4 regions of the Streptomyces sp. NPDC059957 genome follow, and region 1 is predicted to be linked to each of the others. Evidence: riboswitches for the same ligand, from Rfam matches in the RefSeq annotation. Region 1 holds a riboswitch; each other region holds the start of a gene.
What was found. A riboswitch is a leader RNA that binds a small molecule or an ion and turns the genes downstream of it on or off. The one in region 1 is predicted to bind cobalamin.
Positions count from the first base shown of each region.

Region 2: another riboswitch for cobalamin. It lies ahead of ACFWBW_RS15695 (energy-coupling factor ABC transporter permease); the one in region 1 lies ahead of ACFWBW_RS00445 (CbtB-domain containing protein).
Region 3: another riboswitch for cobalamin. It lies ahead of metE (5-methyltetrahydropteroyltriglutamate--homocysteine S-methyltransferase); the one in region 1 lies ahead of ACFWBW_RS00445 (CbtB-domain containing protein).
Region 4: another riboswitch for cobalamin. It lies ahead of ACFWBW_RS09600 (ABC transporter substrate-binding protein); the one in region 1 lies ahead of ACFWBW_RS00445 (CbtB-domain containing protein).

Region 1 covers NZ_JBHWMB010000001.1:88,868-91,057, forward strand. The annotation lists gene ACFWBW_RS00440 (phytase) at 1-669, shown strand, start outside; cobalamin riboswitch at 797-933, shown strand; gene ACFWBW_RS00445 (CbtB-domain containing protein) at 972-1,190, shown strand; gene ACFWBW_RS00450 (CbtA family protein) at 1,221-1,970, shown strand; gene ACFWBW_RS00455 (hypothetical protein) at 2,149-2,190, shown strand, end outside.
Region 2 covers NZ_JBHWMB010000020.1:13,968-16,157, reverse strand. The annotation lists gene ACFWBW_RS15700 (flavodoxin family protein) at 1-407, opposite strand, end outside; cobalamin riboswitch at 720-914, shown strand; gene ACFWBW_RS15695 (energy-coupling factor ABC transporter permease) at 943-1,638, shown strand; gene ACFWBW_RS15690 (energy-coupling factor ABC transporter substrate-binding protein) at 1,638-1,976, shown strand; gene cbiQ (cobalt ECF transporter T component CbiQ) at 1,980-2,190, shown strand, end outside.
Region 3 covers NZ_JBHWMB010000127.1:173-2,362, forward strand. The annotation lists partial or broken gene ACFWBW_RS40160 (cobalamin biosynthesis protein CobW) at 1-237, opposite strand, end outside; gene rpmF (50S ribosomal protein L32) at 322-492, opposite strand; cobalamin riboswitch at 661-887, shown strand; gene metE (5-methyltetrahydropteroyltriglutamate--homocysteine S-methyltransferase) at 1,057-2,190, shown strand, end outside.
Region 4 covers NZ_JBHWMB010000010.1:89,141-91,330, reverse strand. The annotation lists gene ACFWBW_RS09605 (FecCD family ABC transporter permease) at 1-267, opposite strand, end outside; gene ACFWBW_RS09600 (ABC transporter substrate-binding protein) at 264-1,256, opposite strand; cobalamin riboswitch at 1,294-1,430, opposite strand; gene ACFWBW_RS09595 (helix-turn-helix transcriptional regulator) at 1,442-2,190, opposite strand, start outside.

The DNA.
Region 1 (2,190 bases):
CTGGTCGCCACCCCCGCCGGCACCGTCGACTACCGCCAGGTGCGCACGCTCGACCTGCCGTCCTCCTTCCGCCTGCCGAACGGCGCCTCCTGGACGCCCTGCGCCGAGCCGGGCGAGCTGGCGCAGGTCGAGGGCATGGTCGTCGACCCCGCGGACGGCACCCTGTACGCGGGGCAGGAGGACGTCGGCATCTGGCGCATCGACGCGGGCCTCACCGGCACGCCGAAGCTGATCGACAAGGTGCGCGAGTACGGCGTCCCCGGCACCTACGACGAGGAGACCGAGGAGTGCGCGCCCGGCGCCGATCCCGGCTACGGCGGCAAGCGCCTGAAGGCCGACGTCGAGGGCCTGACCCTGGTCACCGAGGCCGACGGCGACGGTTATCTGCTCGCCTCCAGCCAGGGCGACGACACCTTCGTCGCCTACGACCGCGAGCGCGAGGACCGCAACGAGTTCGAGGGCGCCTTCCGGATCACCGCGGCCTCCGCCGCCCTCGACGGCTCCGAGGTCTGCGACGGCGCCGCGGCCCTCAACGCCCCCCTCGGCACGCGCTACCCCCGCGGCCTGCTCGTCGTCCAGGACGGCCGGGAAACCCCCGGTGACGGCGACCGCGAGGCGACCGGGTTCAAGTTCGTCGACCTGGGCGAGGTGGTCGACGCCATCGGCTGACGCCCTCAACTGACGCCGTGGATCGATGCCATCGACCGACGACGTCGGTCGATGGCATCGGCCGTTGCCGTCGACCGGCGGGACGACGGTGAGACGGAGCCCTTCTGAGACGCCCCTGTAAGGCCGCCATAAAGAGCGGTACGGTGGCGGACGACAAGACGACGGTATGACGGAAGTCCGGTTGAGAATCCGGCACGGTCGCGCCACTGTGAATCCTCCCGGAGGGGGAGGAAAGTCAGACCCGCCACCGTCGTCGCAAGCACCACTGACCGGGACGCGTGTTCCCTCTGGAGGTTCCTGCCATGGCCGACTCCGCCGTGCCCACGACTGCCACCCCCCTGGCCGTCGCACCCATCTCCCTCTCCACCCTGGCCCCTTGGGCGCTGTTCGCCGGCGTCCTGATGCTGGTCCTGCTCTACCTCGTCGGCGCCGAGCAGGGCGCCACCGCGATCTTCGAAGGCGACACCGTCCACGAGTGGATGCACGACGGTCGCCACCTCCTCGGCTTCCCCTGCCACTGATCCACCGATCCGCAAGGGACCGAAAACTTCATGAACCCCATTTCCCCCCGCGTGCTCCTCATCAGGGGCATGCTCGCCGGCCTGCTCGCCGGAGTGGCCGCGTTCCTCGTCGCGTACTTCCTCGGTGAATCCCAGGTCGACGCGGCGATCGCCATCGAGGAAGCCGGAGCCCACGACCACCACGGCGAGGCGGCCCCGGTCAGCCGGGCCCTCCAGGCCACGGCCGGGCTGGGCACCGGAACGCTGCTCTACGGGATCGCGCTCGGCGGCATCGCCGCGCTCGTCTACTGCTATGCCCTGGGCCGGATCGGCCGCTTCGGCCCCCGGGCCACGGCGCTGCTCGTCTCCGGCGGTCTGTTCGTCACCGTCACCCTGGTGCCGTTCTTCAAGTACCCGGCCAACCCGCCGGCCGTCGGGGACCCCGAGACCACGGTCCAGCGGACCACCCTCTACGTCCTGATGCTCGCGCTCGGCCTGCTGCTCGCGGCGGCCGCGCTGATCCTGGGCCGGCGCCTGGCGCCGCGCCTGGGCAACTGGAACGCCTCGGTCGCCGCCTCGCTCGCCTTCGTGGTGGCCATCGGCATCGCCTACGCGTTCCTGCCCGGCATCAACGAGGTGCCGACGGGCTTCCCGGCGGCGCTCGTCTGGCAGTTCCGGCTCGCCTCGCTCGCCATTCAGGCCGCGATGTGGACCACTTTCGGCCTGGCTTTCGGATTTCTTGCCGAACGGGCCCTTGCCCCCGCCGTGACACCCAAGGAGGCTGTACAGCCTGCGAGTTGACGTCTTGCGTGCAAGTGACTGAGAGGCTGGTGGCGGCGCGGTGACGACGGCGACCCGAGAGCTCCGGGACCACCGAAGACCCAAAGGCCGCCGGGAGGCGCCGCACCGGCCGCACCCGCTGCACCTGGCTCACCTGCGTCACCTGCCTCATTTCCCGAACCGGCAGCAGTGGCGGGAGATGCGGGAGTGGCGGGGCTGGACGGGCGCCGCCCCGTTCTGG
Region 2 (2,190 bases), on a different contig from region 1:
CCGCCGACGCGCCCGTAATAGGCGTACTGGCCCTGCTCGTTCAGGATCGAGGAGCAGGCGTAGAGCCGCTCGATGACCTGCTTCATCACCGAGCTGTTGTCCCCCAGCCAGATCGGGCCGCACAACACGAGGATGTCGGCGTCCATGATCTGGCTGTAGAGCACCGGCCACTGATCGCTCCCCCAGCCGTGGTCGGTCATATCGGGCCAGACGCCGGTGGCGATCTCGTGGTCGACGGCCCGGATGAGCGAGGTCCGGGCCCCGGCCGCCTCCATCACCGCACGGCTCTTGTCGATCAGGCCCTCGGTGTTGCTGGGCTCGGGCGATCGCTTGAGCGTGCAGTTGACGTAGACGGCGGTGAGGTCGGAGTAGTCGACGGCGGGCGCGGCATCGGGTTCGGCGGTCACCCCACCAGGCTCCGCGCCGCCGGGCGGCCCCGCCAGCGGACCGCACCCGTCCGGGCTCGTCCCGTCCGGGCTCGTCCCCGTTGGCCGCGCCCCGTCCGCGCTCGCCCCGTCCGCGCTCGCCCCGGCCCCTGCGGAACGGCACGGTGCGGCGCAACCGCCGCTGCCCTGCGGCCCCGGACACCCGGAACTCCCCCTCCGGTCTGCACCCTTGGGGCGGCCGACGAGCCGCCGGACACGGAGAGTCACCCCTAAGTGGAATCCGGCTGCCGCCCGGCGCGATTGGGGCGGGTTGTTACCGGTCCGTGCGGCCGACTAGGGTCAGCGGGCCTTGGTGTTCGGGAAACCGGTGAGAAACCGGTGCGGCCCTCGCCACTGTGATCGGGAAGTCCGGCTCCACTCCTGCGGGAAAGCCACTGGGCTGCGCGGGAAGTTCCGCGCTGCCCGGGAAGGCGGAGCATGGACGTCAACCCGTGAGCCAGGAGACCGGCCGGGGCGCGTTGTCCATCCACGAGGTGCTGGAGAGGTCTCCCCACTCATGCATATAGCCGAGGGGTTCCTACCCCCATTGCACGCGGTCGCCTGGGGCGCCGCGTCCGCTCCCTTCGTCGTCCACGGCGTCCGCTCGCTCACCCGCGAGGTGAAGGCCAACCCGGAGAGCACGCTGCTGCTCGGCGCCTCCGGAGCGTTCACCTTCGTCCTGTCCGCCCTGAAGATCCCCTCGGTGACGGGCAGTTGCTCGCACCCCACGGGCACCGGGCTCGGGGCGATCCTGTTCCGGCCGCCGATCATGGCGGTGCTCGGCACGATCACCCTGCTGTTCCAGGCCCTGCTGCTGGCGCACGGAGGGCTCACCACCCTCGGCGCCAACGTCTTCTCGATGGCCATCGCCGGCCCGTGGGCGGGCTACGCCGTCTACCGGCTGCTGCGGAAGTTCGGTCTCCCGCTGATGGTGACCGTGTTCTTCGGCGCCTTCTTCGCCGACCTGGTCACCTACTGCGTCACCAGCCTCCAGCTCGCGATGGCCTTCCCGGACCCGGCCAGCGGGTTCCTGGGTGCGCTCGCGAAGTTCGGCGGGATCTTCGCCGTCACGCAGATCCCGCTGGCCGTGAGCGAGGGTCTGCTGACCGTCCTCGTGATGCGGCTGCTGATGGCGTCGAGCAAGTCGGACCTGGTCCGCCTCGGCGTCGCGAAGCTGACCTCCTCCCGTACCGAAGAGAAGGCGGCGGCCTGATGAGCGGGATGTCCAAGAACGCGAAGATCAACAGCCTGCTGCTGCTCCTGGTGGCGGCGCTGGCCGTCCTCCCCGTCGCGCTGGGGATGGGCGACCACAAGGAGGAGCCCTTCACGGGCGCCGACGCGCAGGCCGAGACGGCCATCACCGAGCTGAAGCCGGATTACGAACCCTGGTTCTCCCCTCTGTACGAACCCCCGTCCGGCGAGATCGAGTCCGCGCTGTTCGCCCTGCAGGCGGCGCTGGGAGCGGGCGTGCTCGCCTACTACTTCGGCGTCCGCAAGGGCCGCCGCCAAGGAGCGGCCGCCGCCGCTGCCGCCGACGCCCCGGAGGCGTAGGCGGTGCTGCCGATCGACGTGGCCGCGCACAGCAGTCGCTGGCGCGGCCGGCACCCGCTGGAGAAGGCCCTGCTCGGGATCGGGCTGACGGTCACCGCCGTATGCCTGCCCCCCTGGCCGGGCGGGCCGCTGGTGGCCGCCGCCACCCTCGCCGTGCTGCTCGGCCCGGCGGGAGTGGCCGGCCGGCAGCTGTGGCGGGCCTTCCGGATCCCGC
Region 3 (2,190 bases), on a different contig from region 1:
GGTCAGCCCGCCCGCGGCCAGCCGCTTCAGCTCGGGGACCAGGTCCTCGCGCAGGGCGCAGCAGGAGCAGTCGTTGACCAGCGGGGTCTCCTCGGCGGAGATCGAGCCCCCGGAATCGCGCAGCGTGCGCAGGACGTTGCCCTCGGCGGCCGAGGACGGATCGTGGTGCAGGGCGATGCTCCCCGGCACGGTCCGCAGCAGGTGCTCGACGGTCTCCTTGCGTGCGTCGGCGTGCATGCCGCCGACGATCACGACGGGGAGGGTCACTCGGACCCTCCGTGGCGGGCGGGGCGGATCGGGGACTTCACGGGGTGGCTCTCCTCAGCTCTCGGGCCGCAGCAGGCCGCGTTCGTACGCCTTCGCCAGCCGCTGCGGAACCAGGTGCACGGCCCCGTCGACGGTGATCGGGGCGAGCTGCGGTGTCGTGGCCTTCCACTGGGCGCGGCGGTGGCGGGTGTTGCTGCGGGACATCTTCCGTTTGGGTACGGCCATCGGGACCTCCTGGTGTCGAAAGCGTTCGGCGCGAGCCTATACGAAAATGACGACCATTTTCAATAAGGGGGTGGGGTGGGTGCGCGTCATCGGGGGAGGCGCGTCTGCGTGTCCCATTTCACCGTCCGGCATGCGGGAAGTCGTCTTCGTTTCCCGGGCGTCCGCCCTACTGTGGGCCTCGCAGCTGGTTCGCCCCCGTCCGCCAGGCGGGAGGCGTCGTAAGAGGGAACCCGGTGGGAATCCGGGACTGCCCCGCAGCGGTGAGCGGGAACGACCGCCGTCATACGCACTGGGACCGGAACCGGTCCTGGGAAGCGACGGCCACTAGGTGCCCGCCGGGAGACCGGCAGGCGAGCCCGCGAGTCCGAAGACCTGCCCGTTGCCCGTGCGCGATCGACCGCGCACGGTTTCCCGGTGACCTCGTGGGCGGGTCGGCGTGCTTCAGGCGGGTCCTCCCGTCGCGTACCGAGCCGTACGCGACCCCGGCGCCCGCCCGTTACCGCACCCTTCGCGTCCGCGACCCGTCACCGGGTCCATGGAGACACGCTCGCGAAGGAGAGTTCCGTGACCACCGAGTCCGCAACCGCGCCCGTAGGCGCCACCGTGTACGGCTACCCCCGCCAGGGACAGAACCGGGAACTGAAGAAGGCGGTCGAGGGCTACTGGAAGGGCCGCGTCACCGCCGAAGCCCTCCGCGCCACGGCCCGCGACCTGCGCCGGACCAACTGGGCCCGGCTCGCCGGGGCCGGCATCACCGAGGTTCCCACCGGCGACTTCTCGTACTACGACCACGTCCTGGACACCACGGTCATGCTCGGCGCGATCCCCGACCGTCACCGGACCGCCGTCGAGGCGGACGCCCTGGACGGCTACTTCGCGATGGCGCGCGGCACCCAGGACGTGGCCCCGCTGGAGATGACCAAGTGGTTCGACACCAACTACCACTACCTGGTCCCCGAACTCGGTCCCGACACCGTCTTCACCGCCGAACCCGCCCGACAGGTGGCCGAGTTGAAAGAGGCCCTGGCCCTCGGTCACACGGCCCGCCCGGTCCTGGTCGGACCGGTGACCTACCTCCTCCTCGCCAAGTCCGCACCCGGCACGGCCCCCGGCTTCGAGCCGCTGGCCCTCCTCGACCGGCTGCTCCCCGTCTACGCACAGGTCCTCGCCGAACTGCGCGCGGCGGGCGCCGAATGGGTCCAGCTCGACGAACCGGCCCTGGTCCAGGACCGCACCCCGGCCGAACTCAACGCCGCGGCCCGCGCCTACCGCGAACTCGGAGGACTCGGCCTCACCGAGCGCCCCAAGCTGCTCGTCGCCTCCTACTTCGACCGGCTCGGCGAAGCACTGCCCGTACTGGCGAAGGCACCCGTGGAGGGCCTCGCCCTCGACTTCACCGACCGGGCCGCCGCCAACCTCGACGACCTCGCCGCGGCAGGCGGCATCCCCGGCAAGCGCCTGGTCGCGGGCGTGGTCAACGGCCGCAACATCTGGATCGACGACCACCAGCGCTCGCTGACGACCCTGGGCACCCTGCTCGGCCTCGCCGGCCGGGTCGACGTCGCCGCGTCCTGCTCCCTGCTGCACGTCCCGCTCGACGCCGACGCCGAGCGGGACACCGATCCGCAGATCCGGCGCTGGCTCGCCTTCGCCCGGCAGAAGACCACCGAGATCAGCACGCTGGCCCGGGGACTCGCC
Region 4 (2,190 bases), on a different contig from region 1:
GAGTACGGTTCCCGCGACGGCGAGTCCCGCGCCCACGACGGCCCCGAGCAGGACGCGCGGCATCCGGACGTCCCACACGATCGCCCCGAAGGCGCCTGCTCCCCCGCCGGGTCCCGGCCCTGCGAGCACGATGTCGAGCACCTGGCCCGGGGGGATCCGTACCGGTCCCAGGGCCAGTCCCGCCAGGGCCGACGCGGCCAGCGCGGCGGCGAGCAGGGCCAGTACGACCGGCGTACGGGTGAACGCGCGGGCGGCGCGGAGGCTCACGCGGCGTCGGGGTGGAGCTGGGCGCCCAGCGATTCGACGGCGTCGGCGACGCGGACGCCGAGCACGGCGGAGGACAGCGGCAGCACGACGAACCGCTGGTTCTTGATCGCGGGTACCTGGGCCAGTGCCGGATCCTTCAGCAGGCGCTGCTTCTTGGCTTCGACGGTGGTGCCGCCGTAGTCGTAGATGAGGACGAACTCGGGCTTGCGCTCGATGACCTTCTCCCACGACACGTCGCCGAAGGTGTCGTCGAGGTCGGCGAACACGTTCGTGCCGCCCGCCAGCGCGACGATCTCGTTGCCGATGCCCTTGCCGCCCGAGGTGTAGGCGGAGGCCTCGCCCGAGTCGTAGACGAAGACGGCGGGCTTGGCCTCGTCCTTCACGCGTGTGCTGACGGCTTCGATGCGGCGCTGTTCGTCGGCAATGAACCGCTCGCCGCGCTCGGGTACGCCGAAGGTCCGTGCCACCTCGGTGATTTCGGTCCTGAGCTGGTCGACGCCGACCTTGCCGTCGGTGCAGTACTCCACGCTGAGGCGTGAGTTGATGCCGGACTTCGCGAGCGCCTCGCGGTCGCGGCCCTGCGCCTTGTCGAAAGCGCTGGAGTAACCGCCGTACACGAAGTCGGGGTTGGCGCCGAGGAGGATCTCCTTGGAGGGGTACTCCTTCGCCAGCACCTTGATCTTGTCGTACGCGGGCCGGTAGGCGGGCAGTACGGCGTCGTCCAGGTAGGCCGTCCCGACGGTCTTCCCCTCCAGCCCGAGGGCGAGGAGGATCTCGGTGGCGTGCTGGTTCATGGCGACCGCACGCTGCGGCGGTGCCTGATAGGTGCTGGTGACACCGCAGTTGGTGACCGTGTACGGGAAACCGGGCGTGGTGCCCGCCGCCGCCTTCGCGTCCTGCGCCGCGGGTGATCCCCCACACGCGGCCAGCGGTATCAGGAGGGGGACGGGCAGGAACGCGCGCAGCAGCGCACGGGGGTACGAAGACATGGCGAAGCCTCTCCGGGGGATCCGCGTCCCCTGGTCGAACCGAAAGAGGCGGTGCGTCAGTGTCTGACTCCCGGGTCCCCGCAAGGGGTGGCCGGTCACAGTGGCGGGACCGCACCGGATTCGCACCGGTTTCCTGTCCTGCACCGCCTGGATAACCCGGCCCAGTGTGCCAGAAGGGCGGGGCGTCAGCGCCCCGGGCGCACCGCACCGGCCGGCCGCGCCGCACGCGAGGCGAGGGTCCGCAGCGCCTCGTCGGAGGGGGATCCCGGCTCTGCCGTGTAGAGGTAGAGCGTCTGGTCGGGGTCGTCCGGGAAGGTGAGGGACTCGTACTCCAGGGCCAGTTCGCCGACAGCGGGATGCCGGAAGCGCTTGGTGCCGTGGGTGTGTTCGAGCACGTCGTGCCCGGCCCACCAACGCCGGAAGTCCCCGTCGAACGCCGCCAGTTCATCGACGAGCGGGCTCAGCCCCGGATCGTACGGGTGTCTCCCGGCGTAGAACCGCAGCGCGGCGACGGCTCCGCGCGCGGCGCTCTCCCAGTCGGCGAAGAGCGTGCGGGCGGCGGGGTCGAGGAAGAGGAACCGCGCCAGATTGCGGCCGCGTCGGCCCGGTGTGCCGGGCGCCACTGTGCCCGGCTCCACTGTGCCGGGCGTCACTGTGCCCGGCTCCACCGTGTCCGTCTCGGGTGCGCCGAAGTCTGCGTACAGGGACTCCGCGAGCCGGTTCGCGGCCAGGACGTCGAGCCGGCGCCCCATGATCATCGCCGGGGTGCCGTCCGCCAGGGCGTCCAGTACCCGGTGGAGGCCCGCCCGGACCCGCTGCGGGCCGGCGGTTTCCGCGCTACCGGGGGCGCCGGCCGCCGCCGGGTCTGCGGCGCGCCCGGACCCGGCGGCCCGCTGCGGGCGGGCCAGGTCGAAGAGGTGGGACCGCTCGGTGG